3 regions of the Pseudomonas sp. A014 genome follow, and region 2 is predicted to be linked to each of the others. Evidence: predicted binding sites of a transcription regulator. Region 2 holds the regulator's gene; each other region holds the start of a gene.
What was found. Region 2 encodes FliA, which starts transcription of late flagellar genes. Its sites were predicted from a motif close to CTAAAGTTTNNNNNNNNNNNGCCGNTAA; they were not measured.
Positions count from the first base shown of each region.

Region 1: the regulator FliA is predicted to act here: its motif matches at 1,691-1,718, upstream of ACTYOL_RS03535 (methyl-accepting chemotaxis protein).
Region 3: the regulator FliA is predicted to act here: its motif matches at 1,749-1,776, upstream of ACTYOL_RS21920 (methyl-accepting chemotaxis protein).

Region 1 is NZ_CP199001.1:739,742-743,016, forward strand. It holds gene ACTYOL_RS03535 (methyl-accepting chemotaxis protein) at 1-1,606, opposite strand, end outside; gene ypfJ (KPN_02809 family neutral zinc metallopeptidase) at 1,796-2,662, opposite strand; gene pcaH (protocatechuate 3,4-dioxygenase subunit beta) at 2,905-3,275, shown strand, end outside.
Region 2 is NZ_CP199001.1:4,190,356-4,193,630, forward strand. It holds gene ACTYOL_RS19435 (chemotaxis protein CheA) at 1-175, opposite strand, end outside; gene ACTYOL_RS19440 (protein phosphatase CheZ) at 188-976, opposite strand; gene ACTYOL_RS19445 (chemotaxis response regulator CheY) at 995-1,369, opposite strand; gene fliA (RNA polymerase sigma factor FliA) at 1,474-2,214, opposite strand; gene fleN (flagellar synthesis regulator FleN) at 2,211-3,044, opposite strand; gene flhF (flagellar biosynthesis protein FlhF) at 3,120-3,275, opposite strand, start outside.
Region 3 is NZ_CP199001.1:4,710,423-4,713,697, reverse strand. It holds gene ACTYOL_RS21920 (methyl-accepting chemotaxis protein) at 1-1,625, opposite strand, end outside; gene ACTYOL_RS21915 (helicase HerA-like domain-containing protein) at 1,794-3,269, shown strand.

The DNA of each region.
Region 1 (3,275 bases), 2.6 Mb from region 2:
TGCCGTTCTGCAGGCTGGCGACCAGCTCTTCGATCTCTTCGGTGGACTTCTGCGTGCGCTGCGCCAGGCCACGCACTTCGTCGGCGACCACGGCGAACCCACGTCCCGCCTCACCGGCACGAGCCGCTTCGATGGCGGCATTGAGCGCCAACAGGTTGGTCTGCTCGGCCACCGACTTGATCACGTCCATGACACTGCCGATCTTCTGGCTTTCCTGTTGCAGCAGATTCATCGCTTCGGTGGAGCGGTTGACCTCGGCGGCCAGGCGCTCGATCTGGTTGATCGCCTCGCCCACCACTTTGTCACCGGCACGGGCTTCGCCGTCGGCGTTGGTTGCTGCAAGCGACGCCTGTTCGGCGTTGCGCGCGACTTCCTGCACGGTGGCGGCCATTTCGTGCATGGCGGTGGCGACCTGGTCGGTCTCGACCTTCTGGCTGTTGGCGCCGGCGCTGGTCTGCTCGGTCACCGCCGACAGCTCCTCGGCCGCACTGGCGATCTGGGTAACACCGTCACGGATGCCGCTGATGAGGTCGCGCAGGGTCGTACCCATGCGCGCAATGCCTTGCTGCAGCACGCCCAGTTCGTCGCGGCGGGTGACCTGCAGGTTGTGGGTCAGGTCGCCACCGGCGATCTTCTCCACCACGGCGAGGGTCTCGCGCAGCGGGCGGGTGATCTGGCGGGTGATGATCACGGCGGCGAGTACGCCGATGAGCAGGGCCAGCAGCGTCGCGCCGATCTGCAGGGTGCGGGCCTCGGCACTTTCGATGTCACGACGTTCGAGCTGGATCTTGTACAGGTCGTCGCTGAGCTTGACGATGTCGCCGCCCTGCACGGTCATTTCCTGGCGGGACACAGCGATCTGGGCTGTCGAGGCGCTGAGCTGGCGAACCGACTCGCCATAGGCACGCACTGCGCCTTCGAACTGCTCGATGGCAGCGCCATCGCTGGTCAGCTGGCGCTTGAGGCCGTCGATTTCGGTGAAGGTCTGCTGCAGTTGGCGCAGCACCGCTTGCTCGGCGACGTCGCTTGGCGCTGCCACATAGCTGCGTACGTCCAGGCGCAACTGGGTCAGCTGCTGGCGGGCCTTGCTGATTACCAGGTATTGCTGCAAGCGGGTCGCATCGCTTTCGTCACGGGCCAGGACATCCTTGCTGATCGTTTCGATCAACTGGATCGCCTTGGTCGCGTTCTGGTCGAGGGTTTCACGGGCCGCAAGGGTGATCTTGTAGCCTGCGCGCATCTTGTCGAGCGAGATGCGATAGTCGGCGATGATCTTGCCCAGCTCACGCAGCAGCTTGAGGTTCTCGGGGCTCTTGAAGGTGCTTTCCAGGTGCTGCTGCTGGGCGCTGAAGGTTTCCAGCTTCGCCAGCGTGTTGGCGGCGGCGGCGTCGTCGCCGTTGGCGATCATGTATTGCAGGCGCGCCACGCGCAGATTGGTCAGGTCAGTATTGAGGCGGGTAATGTCGCTCATCCAGTTGCTGCGATTGATGAGGCTCCCCAGGCTGGTCCAACTGGCCAGGGCCAGCAGGCCGGTCAATACCAGGACCAGGCCGAAGCCCAGCCCGAGTTTGAGGTTCACGCTCTTGTCGGCAAACCATCTGTTCATGCACGCTCTCCAGAAAATGTGTCTTGCAAAATCTCACGTCGCCGGGCGTTGTTCTTGTAGGGGCCAGCTGATGGGTCCACGGGGTTATCGGCCGAATCGGCTGCGGCTGAAACGTTTATCAGCAGAAAAATGACCCATTGGTCGTATTGCGTTCTGGAGAGGCTCTGCAACGCCCTTTGCAGCAGGGCGTTACAGGTTGCGTGCGTTGAAAGTATCGCAGCGGTTGAGATCGCCACTGCCGAAGCCAGCCTTGAACCAGCGTACCCGCTGCGCCGAGGTGCCATGGGTGAAGGAGTCGGGCACCACGCGCCCTTGACCCTGTTGCTGGAGGCGGTCGTCGCCGATGGCGTTGGCGGCGTTGAGTGCCTCTTCGACATCGCCGGGCTCCAGCCAGTTGAGACGTTTCTGAGCCTGGTAGGCCCAGACACCGGCCAGGCAGTCCGCCTGCAGTTCCTGGCGTACCAGCAGGCCATTGTCGCCCTCAAGGCGCTGGCCGCTGCGGCGTGCGGCATCGACCTTGGCCGAGACGCCGAGCAGGGTTTGTACGTGGTGGCCAATTTCGTGGGCGATCACGTAGGCCTGGGCGAAGCGGGTTTCCATTTCGCGGAAGAACGACATGTCCAGGTACACCCGCTGATCAGCCGGGCAATAGAAGGGGCCGACCGCCGAGGAGGCGAAGCCGCACGCGGAGTTGACCTGGCCGCTGAACAGCACCAGCTTGGGGTCGCGGTATTGCTTGCCGGCCTGGGCGAACAGGGCCTTCCAGGTATCTTCGGTGTCGCCCAGGATCGAGGCGACGAACTCGGCCTGTTGATCATTGGCCGGCGGTGCCTTGCCGCCAGCACCGCTGGGCGCTGCCTGCTGTTGCTCCATCTGGCCGGCGAGCTGGCCGAGGATCTGCAGCGGATCCTGGCCGGTGATCCAGCCGATGCCGATGATCAGCAGCACGGCACCCAGCCCCAGGCCCTTGCCACCGCCGAAGCGCATCCCGCCGCCACCGCCTTCGCCGCGTGCATCCACCACATTGTCGCTGCGTCGGCCTTTTCGCCAATCCATAGAAGTTCTCCGCTGTGAGGGTCGTGCCTGGTTGAAGGGCCGTGGGCTCTGCGCAGCCAGCACCGCAGTCCATCCAGAATAGTCCAGCGCTTCAGATCAGGTGGTCTGACGAAAAGTTGCATAACCAAATGGTTATGTCTGGCGCGCATGTTTTCAGTTTTCGCCCTGCGCGACCTGCCGGAAACTGCAAGTCCGCCTGCCACGCACAGGTGGTTCGAACAATTCCAAGAGAGGAAAACGGCATGCCCGCTCAGGACACCAGCCGCTTCGTGATCCGTGATCGCAACTGGCACCCCAAGGCCCTCACGCCTGATTACAAGACATCCATCGCCCGCTCGCCGCGCCAGGCGCTGGTGAGTATTGCCCAGTCGGTCAGCGAAAGCACCGGCCCTGATTTTTCCCACCTGCGCTTCGGCGAGCATGACCATGACCTGTTGCTGAACTTCAACAACGGTGGCCTGCCGATCGGTGAGCGCATCATCGTTGCCGGGCGGGTCGTCGACCAGTACGGCAAGCCGGTGCCCAATACCCTGGTGGAGATGTGGCAGGCCAACGCCGGTGGTCGCTACCGCCACAAGAACGACCGCTACCTGGCCCCGCTCGATCCCAACTT
Region 2 (3,275 bases):
GAAGGAAGCCGGCGCCCCCTTTTACAGTGTGAAAACCGCGAAAGATCGCATTGAGCAGGTCCGCATCATCAGGTCGGCTTTCCAGCTCGACCAGTTGCTCGGACAGTTGCTCGAGGATTTCGCCGGCTTCTACCAGGAAATCCTGAAGGATTTCTTCATCGGCGCCGAAGCTCATTAAACGTGCTCCCTAAAAACCCAGGCTGGACAGCAGATCGTCGACATCGTCCTGACCGGACACGACGTCTTCACGCTTATCGGCATGAATCTGCGGACCTTCACCCCGAGTTGGATGTTTTTCTTCATCTTTTTCAGCGCGCAATTGATCGTGGTCATGTTCGATGCCGGCAAAGCGGTCGACTTGACTTGCCATCAACACGAGCTTGAGCAGATTGCTTTCGACTTCGGTGACCAGCGCGGTCACCCGCTTGATCACCTGCCCGGTCAGGTCCTGATAGTCCTGAGCCAGGAGAATATCGTTGAGATGGCCGGCCACCTTGCGGTTACCTTCGGCGCTGTGCGTCAGGAAACTGTCGACGCGCTTGACCAGTTCACGAAATTCAGGCGCTGCCACCTCGCGGCGCATGAAGCGCTGCCAGTCGGCAGACAGGTTCTGGGCTTCGGATGCCAGATCGTTGAGCACAGGCGTGCTTTGCTCGACCAGGTCCATGGTGCGATTGGCCGCGTTCTCGGTCAGCCGGACCACGTAGGACAGCCGTTCGGTGGCGTCGGTGATCTGCGACACTTCCTCGGCCTGCGGCATGCGCGGATCGATCTGGAAACTGACGATAGCGCTGTGCAGCTCGCGAGTGAGCTTGCCCACTTCCTGATAAAGGCCGCGGTCGCGGGTCTGGTTGAGCTGGTGGATCAGCTGCACCGCCTCGCCGAACTGGCCGCGTTCCAGGCTTTGCACCAGTTGCTCGGCGTGCTTCTTCAGGGTCGACTCGAACTCCCCCAGAGAATCGTTTCTTGATTCCATAGCGCCCCCAGACATGGCTCAGCCGTTGACGCGTTCGAAGATCTTTTCGATCTTTTCTTTGAGTACCTGCGCGGTGAAAGGCTTGACCACATAGCCGTTGACCCCGGCCTGGGCCGCTTCGATGATCTGGTCGCGCTTGGCCTCGGCGGTCACCATCAGCACCGGCATGCCCTTGAGACGGTCGTGGGCGCGCACCTTGCGCAGCAGGTCGATGCCGGACATGCCAGGCATGTTCCAGTCGGTCACCAGGAAGTCGTAGTGACCGCTTTCGAGCATCGGCAGAGCCGTGGTGCCATCGTCGGCTTCGTCGGTGTTGGTGAAGCCCAGATCACGCAACAGGTTCTTGATGATCCGCCGCATCGTCGAGAAGTCGTCAACGATGAGGATTTTCATATCTTTGTTCAATTAGACCTCCAAGCAGTCTTAAACGCGCTCGTCTCACAAGCGCGCGCTCAATCAATTCGGCACCACGTAAAACGACTGCATCGAACCCGGGTTCACCGCGCTCGCCATTCACCCAACCGACTGCGCAGACGCGCCGCGCACTGGCTGTGCAACTGGCTGACACGCGATTCGCTGACCCCCAGCACTTCCCCGATTTCCTTGAGGTTCAACTCTTCGTCGTAGTACAGCGCCAGGACCAGGCGCTCGCGCTCCGGCAGGTTGGCGATCGCATCGGTCAGTGCAGCCTGGAAGCGTTCGTCTTCCAGGTCACGCGACGGCTCGACCTGGCCGCTGACACCGTCCTCGTGCAGCCCTTCGTGTTCGCCGTCCTGCAGCAGGTCGTCGAAACTGAACAGGCGGCTGCCCAAGGTATCGTTCAGAATCCCGTAATAATCGTCGAGACTCAATTGGAGTTCGGCAGCAACCTCGTGATCTTTAGCGTCACGACCGGTTCTTGCTTCGACGGCGCGAATCGCGTCACTGACCATGCGCGTGTTGCGGTGCACCGAACGCGGCGCCCAATCACCCTTGCGCACCTCGTCGAGCATGGCGCCACGGATGCGGATGCCGGCATAGGTCTCGAAACTCGCACCCTTGCTGGCGTCGTACTTGTTGGCCACTTCCAGCAGGCCGATCATGCCGGCCTGGATCAGGTCCTCGACCTGCACGTTGGCCGGCAGGCGTGCCAACAGGTGATAGGCAATCCGCTTGACCAGCGGGGCATAGCGCTCGACCAGCTCGTACTGAGCGTCCTTGGACGCCTTGCTGTACATCTTGAATCCGCTCGCGCTCATAGCACCGGCCCCGCACTGGTGGGCTGTACCAGGCGCTCGACGAAGAACTCCAGGTGCCCGCGCGGGTTGGCCGGCAGCGGCCAGCTGTCGACCTTCTGCGCAATGGCCTTGAACGCCAGGGCGCATTTGGAGCGCGGGAAGGCCTCGTACACTGCGCGCTGCTTCTGCACCGCCTTGCGCACGCATTCGTCGTAGGGCACGGCGCCCACGTACTGCAAGGCCACGTCGAGGAAACGGTCGGTGACCTTGGTCAGCTTGGCGAACAGGTTGCGTCCTTCCTGCGGGCTCTGCGCCATGTTGGCCAGGACGCGGAAACGATTCATGCCGTAATCGCGGTTGAGCAGCTTGATCAGGGCGTAGGCGTCGGTGATCGAGGTGGGCTCGTCGCACACCACCAACAACACTTCCTGCGCCGCGCGAACGAAACTGACCACCGAGTCACCGATACCTGCAGCGGTGTCGATCACCAATACATCGAGGTTGTCGCCGATCTCGCTGAACGCCTGGATCAGCCCGGCATGCTGGGCCGGCGCCAGGTGCACCATGCTCTGGGTACCCGAGGCCGCCGGCACGATGCGCACGCCGCCCGGCCCCTGCAACAGCACGTCGCGCAGCTCGCAGCGTCCTTCGATGACGTCGGCCAGGGTACGTTTGGGGGTCAACCCCAGCAGCACGTCGACGTTGGCCAGACCCAGGTCGGCGTCCAGCAGCATGACCCGGCGGCCGAGTTCAGCCAGCGCCAGGGACAGGTTCACTGAAACGTTGGTCTTGCCGACGCCACCTTTGCCACCGGTGACGGCGATCACCTGTACGGGATGCATGCTACCCATGTCTGTTCTTTACCTTGTCTCGCGTGGGACCTGCCCACTTGAAGGGCCGCTGTCGACCCCCTGCGCCGTTCATCTTCAACCCGCGCGCTTATCGGGATTGTGGTAGAGATCAGCGAACATGTCGGCCATGGCCTCTTCGCTGGGCTCTTCCTGCAACTGCACGCTGACCGCGCGGCTCACCAACTGATGCTTGCGCGGCAACTGCAGGTCGTCAGGAATGCGCGGACCATC
Region 3 (3,275 bases), 520 kb from region 2:
GCGATCTGCACGCCGTCCTGGCTGTGGCGTTGACTCTGGTCCATGGTCTCGACCGACGTGCGGGCGCCGACCTGCAACTCCTCGATCATCCCCTGGACCTGCTGCGCCGATTCCTGGGTACGGTGGGCGAGGTTGCGCACCTCGTCGGCCACCACCGCGAAGCCGCGGCCGGCCTCACCGGCACGGGCGGCCTCGATGGCCGCGTTCAGCGCCAGCAGGTTGGTCTGTTGGGAGATGCTGGTGATGACCTCGAGGATCTGGCCGATGTTCACGGTCTTGTCGTTGAGGGCCTCGATATGCGCGCTGGAACTGACGATCAGCGCCGACAGGCGGTTCATCGCCTGGATATTGTGCTCGACCACCTGCTGCCCTTCTTCGGCGAGCAATCGGGCAGAGCTGGCATGTTGCGAGGCTTGTGCGGCATTGCCAGCGATTTCCTGAGCCGCGGCGCCCAGCTCGTTGATGGCGGCGGCGACGCTGTTGGTGCGGTTGGCCTGCTCGTCCGAGTTGAGCATCGAGGAGTTGGAGGCGCTGACCACCCGCAGCGCCACTTCGTTGACCTGCTCGGTGGCCGAGGAGACTTCGCGAATCGAGCTGTGCACCCGTTCGACGAAGCGGTTGAATGCGCTGCCGAGCACACCGAACTCGTCATGGTTATGGATGTTCAGGCGCTTGGTCAGGTCGCCTTCACCTTCGGCGATGTCCTCCATGGCACGGGTCATGGTGTGCAGCGGTTGCATCAGCACGCGGATCAGCAGGCCGAGCAGGGCGATGATGATGACCACCGCCACCAGCGTGGCTATCACCGCCGAGTTACGGAAGGTGCTGAGCATGCTGAAGGCTTTGTCCTTGTCCACCGACAGGCCGATGTACCAGTTGGCCGAAGGCAGGCCCTGGATGGGCGTGAAGGTGAGCAGTCGCGCCTGGCCGTCGACCTGCACCTCGGTCAACTCGCGGGACAGTTTCGGAGTGTTCTGTGGGAAGGCCTCCGACAGCGATTTCATCACCAGGGCGTTGTCCGGGTGCACCAGGATCTTGCCCTGGTCGTTGACCAGGAACGCGTAGCCCATGCCGCCGAAGTTCAACGAGTTGATGATCTGTACCAGGCCGTCCAGCGCCAGGTCGCCGCCGACCACGCCGACATCGCTGGAAACCTTGTCGAGGATGCCCATGACCATCTTGTTGGTGGTCATGTCGATGTAGGGTTCGGTGAGGAGGGGGCCGCTGGCGGCCATGCCGTCCTTGTACCAGGGGCGTACGCGCGGGTCGTAGCCGTCGGGCATCTTGCTGTCGGGGCGCACGCTGAAGCTGCCGTCGACCTTGCCCAGGTAGACCGTGAGGAAACTGGAGATCAGCGCCTGTTGCCCCATCAGGGTTTCGGCATCGGCCGGATGCTGAGCGATATTCTGCGCAAGGTTTTCCACCAGCCGGATCCGCCCTTCGAACAGGTTGCGGATCGTGGTGGACGTGGACTGGCCCATTTCTGCCAGGTAACTCTCCAGATTGGCGCGAATGGCATTACGCTGGAGATAGTCGTTGTACAACGTGAACAGCGCAAAGGCCAGTATCACGATCAGAGAGGCCGCCAAGAGAATCTTGTGGCTGAAACGAAGGCTTTTGTTCATGACGTCGTCGGGTCCGCTAAGGTTTTATCGGGTCGCTCGCACGAAGCACAGCAGAAAACAGTGCAACAATCCGGTGAGCCTTGGTGGGTTGTGTCCTGTATTTCGGGTCAATATCGCCTCTGCATATCGGCCGCTTTTAGGCAAAGCTTGAGAAGAGGATGAAATAAGATGTCGGATTCTTCGCAAATCGTTGTAGGTGCCGGTCTAGACGGCATGCCGGTCAGCCAGGCCATGCGCTTGGCCAACCGCCATGGACTGGTCGCCGGAGCGACCGGCACCGGCAAGACCGTGACCCTGCAGCGTCTGGCCGAGGTGTTCAGCGACGCGGGTGTGGCGGTGTTCGCGGCAGACGTGAAAGGAGACCTGTGTGGCCTGGGGGCGGCGGGTTCGCCCCAGGGCAAGGTGGCCGAACGCATTGCCGGGATGCCGTGGCTCGCCCACCAGCCCAAGGCCTACCCGGTGAGCCTTTGGGACATCCCCGGGCAGAGTGGTCACCCGTTGCGCACTACCCTCAGCGAAATGGGCCCGTTGCTGCTGGGCAACCTGCTTGAACTGACCGACAGCCAGCAGGCGGCGCTCTATGCGGCGTTCAAGGTTGCCGACCGCGAGGGGCTGTTGCTGCTCGACCTGAAAGACCTCAAGGCGCTGCTTGGGCATCTGAAGGACAACCCGCAGCTGCTGGGCGAGGATAGCGCACTGATGACCACCGCTTCGACCCAAGCCTTGCAGCGGCGCCTGGCCACGCTGGAACAGCAGGGGGCCGAGGCGTTGTTCGGTGAGCCGGCGCTGCAACTGGAGGATCTGCTGCGGGTCGATAGCGATGGTCGCGGGCGCATCCACCTGCTTGACGCCAGCCGCCTGGTGCACGAGGCGCCAAAGGTCTATGCGACCTTCCTCCTGTGGCTGCTGGCCGAGCTGTTCGAGCAACTGCCGGAGCGCGGCGACGCCGACAAGCCGGTGCTTGCGCTGTTCTTCGACGAAGCGCACCTGCTGTTCAACGGGACACCCAAGGCCCTGCAGGATCGTCTGGAGCAGGTGGTGAGGCTTATCCGTTCGAAGGGTGTGGGGGTGTACTTCGTTACCCAGTCCCCGGCCGACCTGCCCGATGCCGTGCTGGCGCAGCTGGGCTTGCGCATCCAGCACGGGCTGCGGGCCTTCACTGCCAAGGAGCAGAAGTCGCTCAGGGCCGTGGCCGACGGTTTTCGCCCCAATCCTGCCTTCGATACCCTGACGGTGCTCACCGAACTGGGGATCGGCGAGGCGTTGGTGGGCACCTTGCAGGACAAGGGGACACCAGAGGTCGTCCAGCGCGTGCTGGTGGCGCCGCCGCAATCGCGGATCGGCCCGCTCACCACGGCGGAGCGCAGTGCACTGATCGCGCAATCGCCTCTGGCAGGACGTTATGACAAACCGATCGACCGTGAGTCGGCCTATGAGCTGCTGACCCAGCGCAAGGGCGAGCCGGTGGAGCCGGCGCCTCAGCCCAAGGCTGACGCAGACAGCCTGGCCGACAAGGCGGGTGAATTCTTGCAGAGTGCGGCAGGGCAGGCGATCAAGTCGGCGGTGCGTCAGGCCGCCAACCAGTTGGGCAGGCAACTGGTGCGAGGCTTGATGGGATCTTTGCTGGGAGGCAAGAAGCGCTGAGTTTCC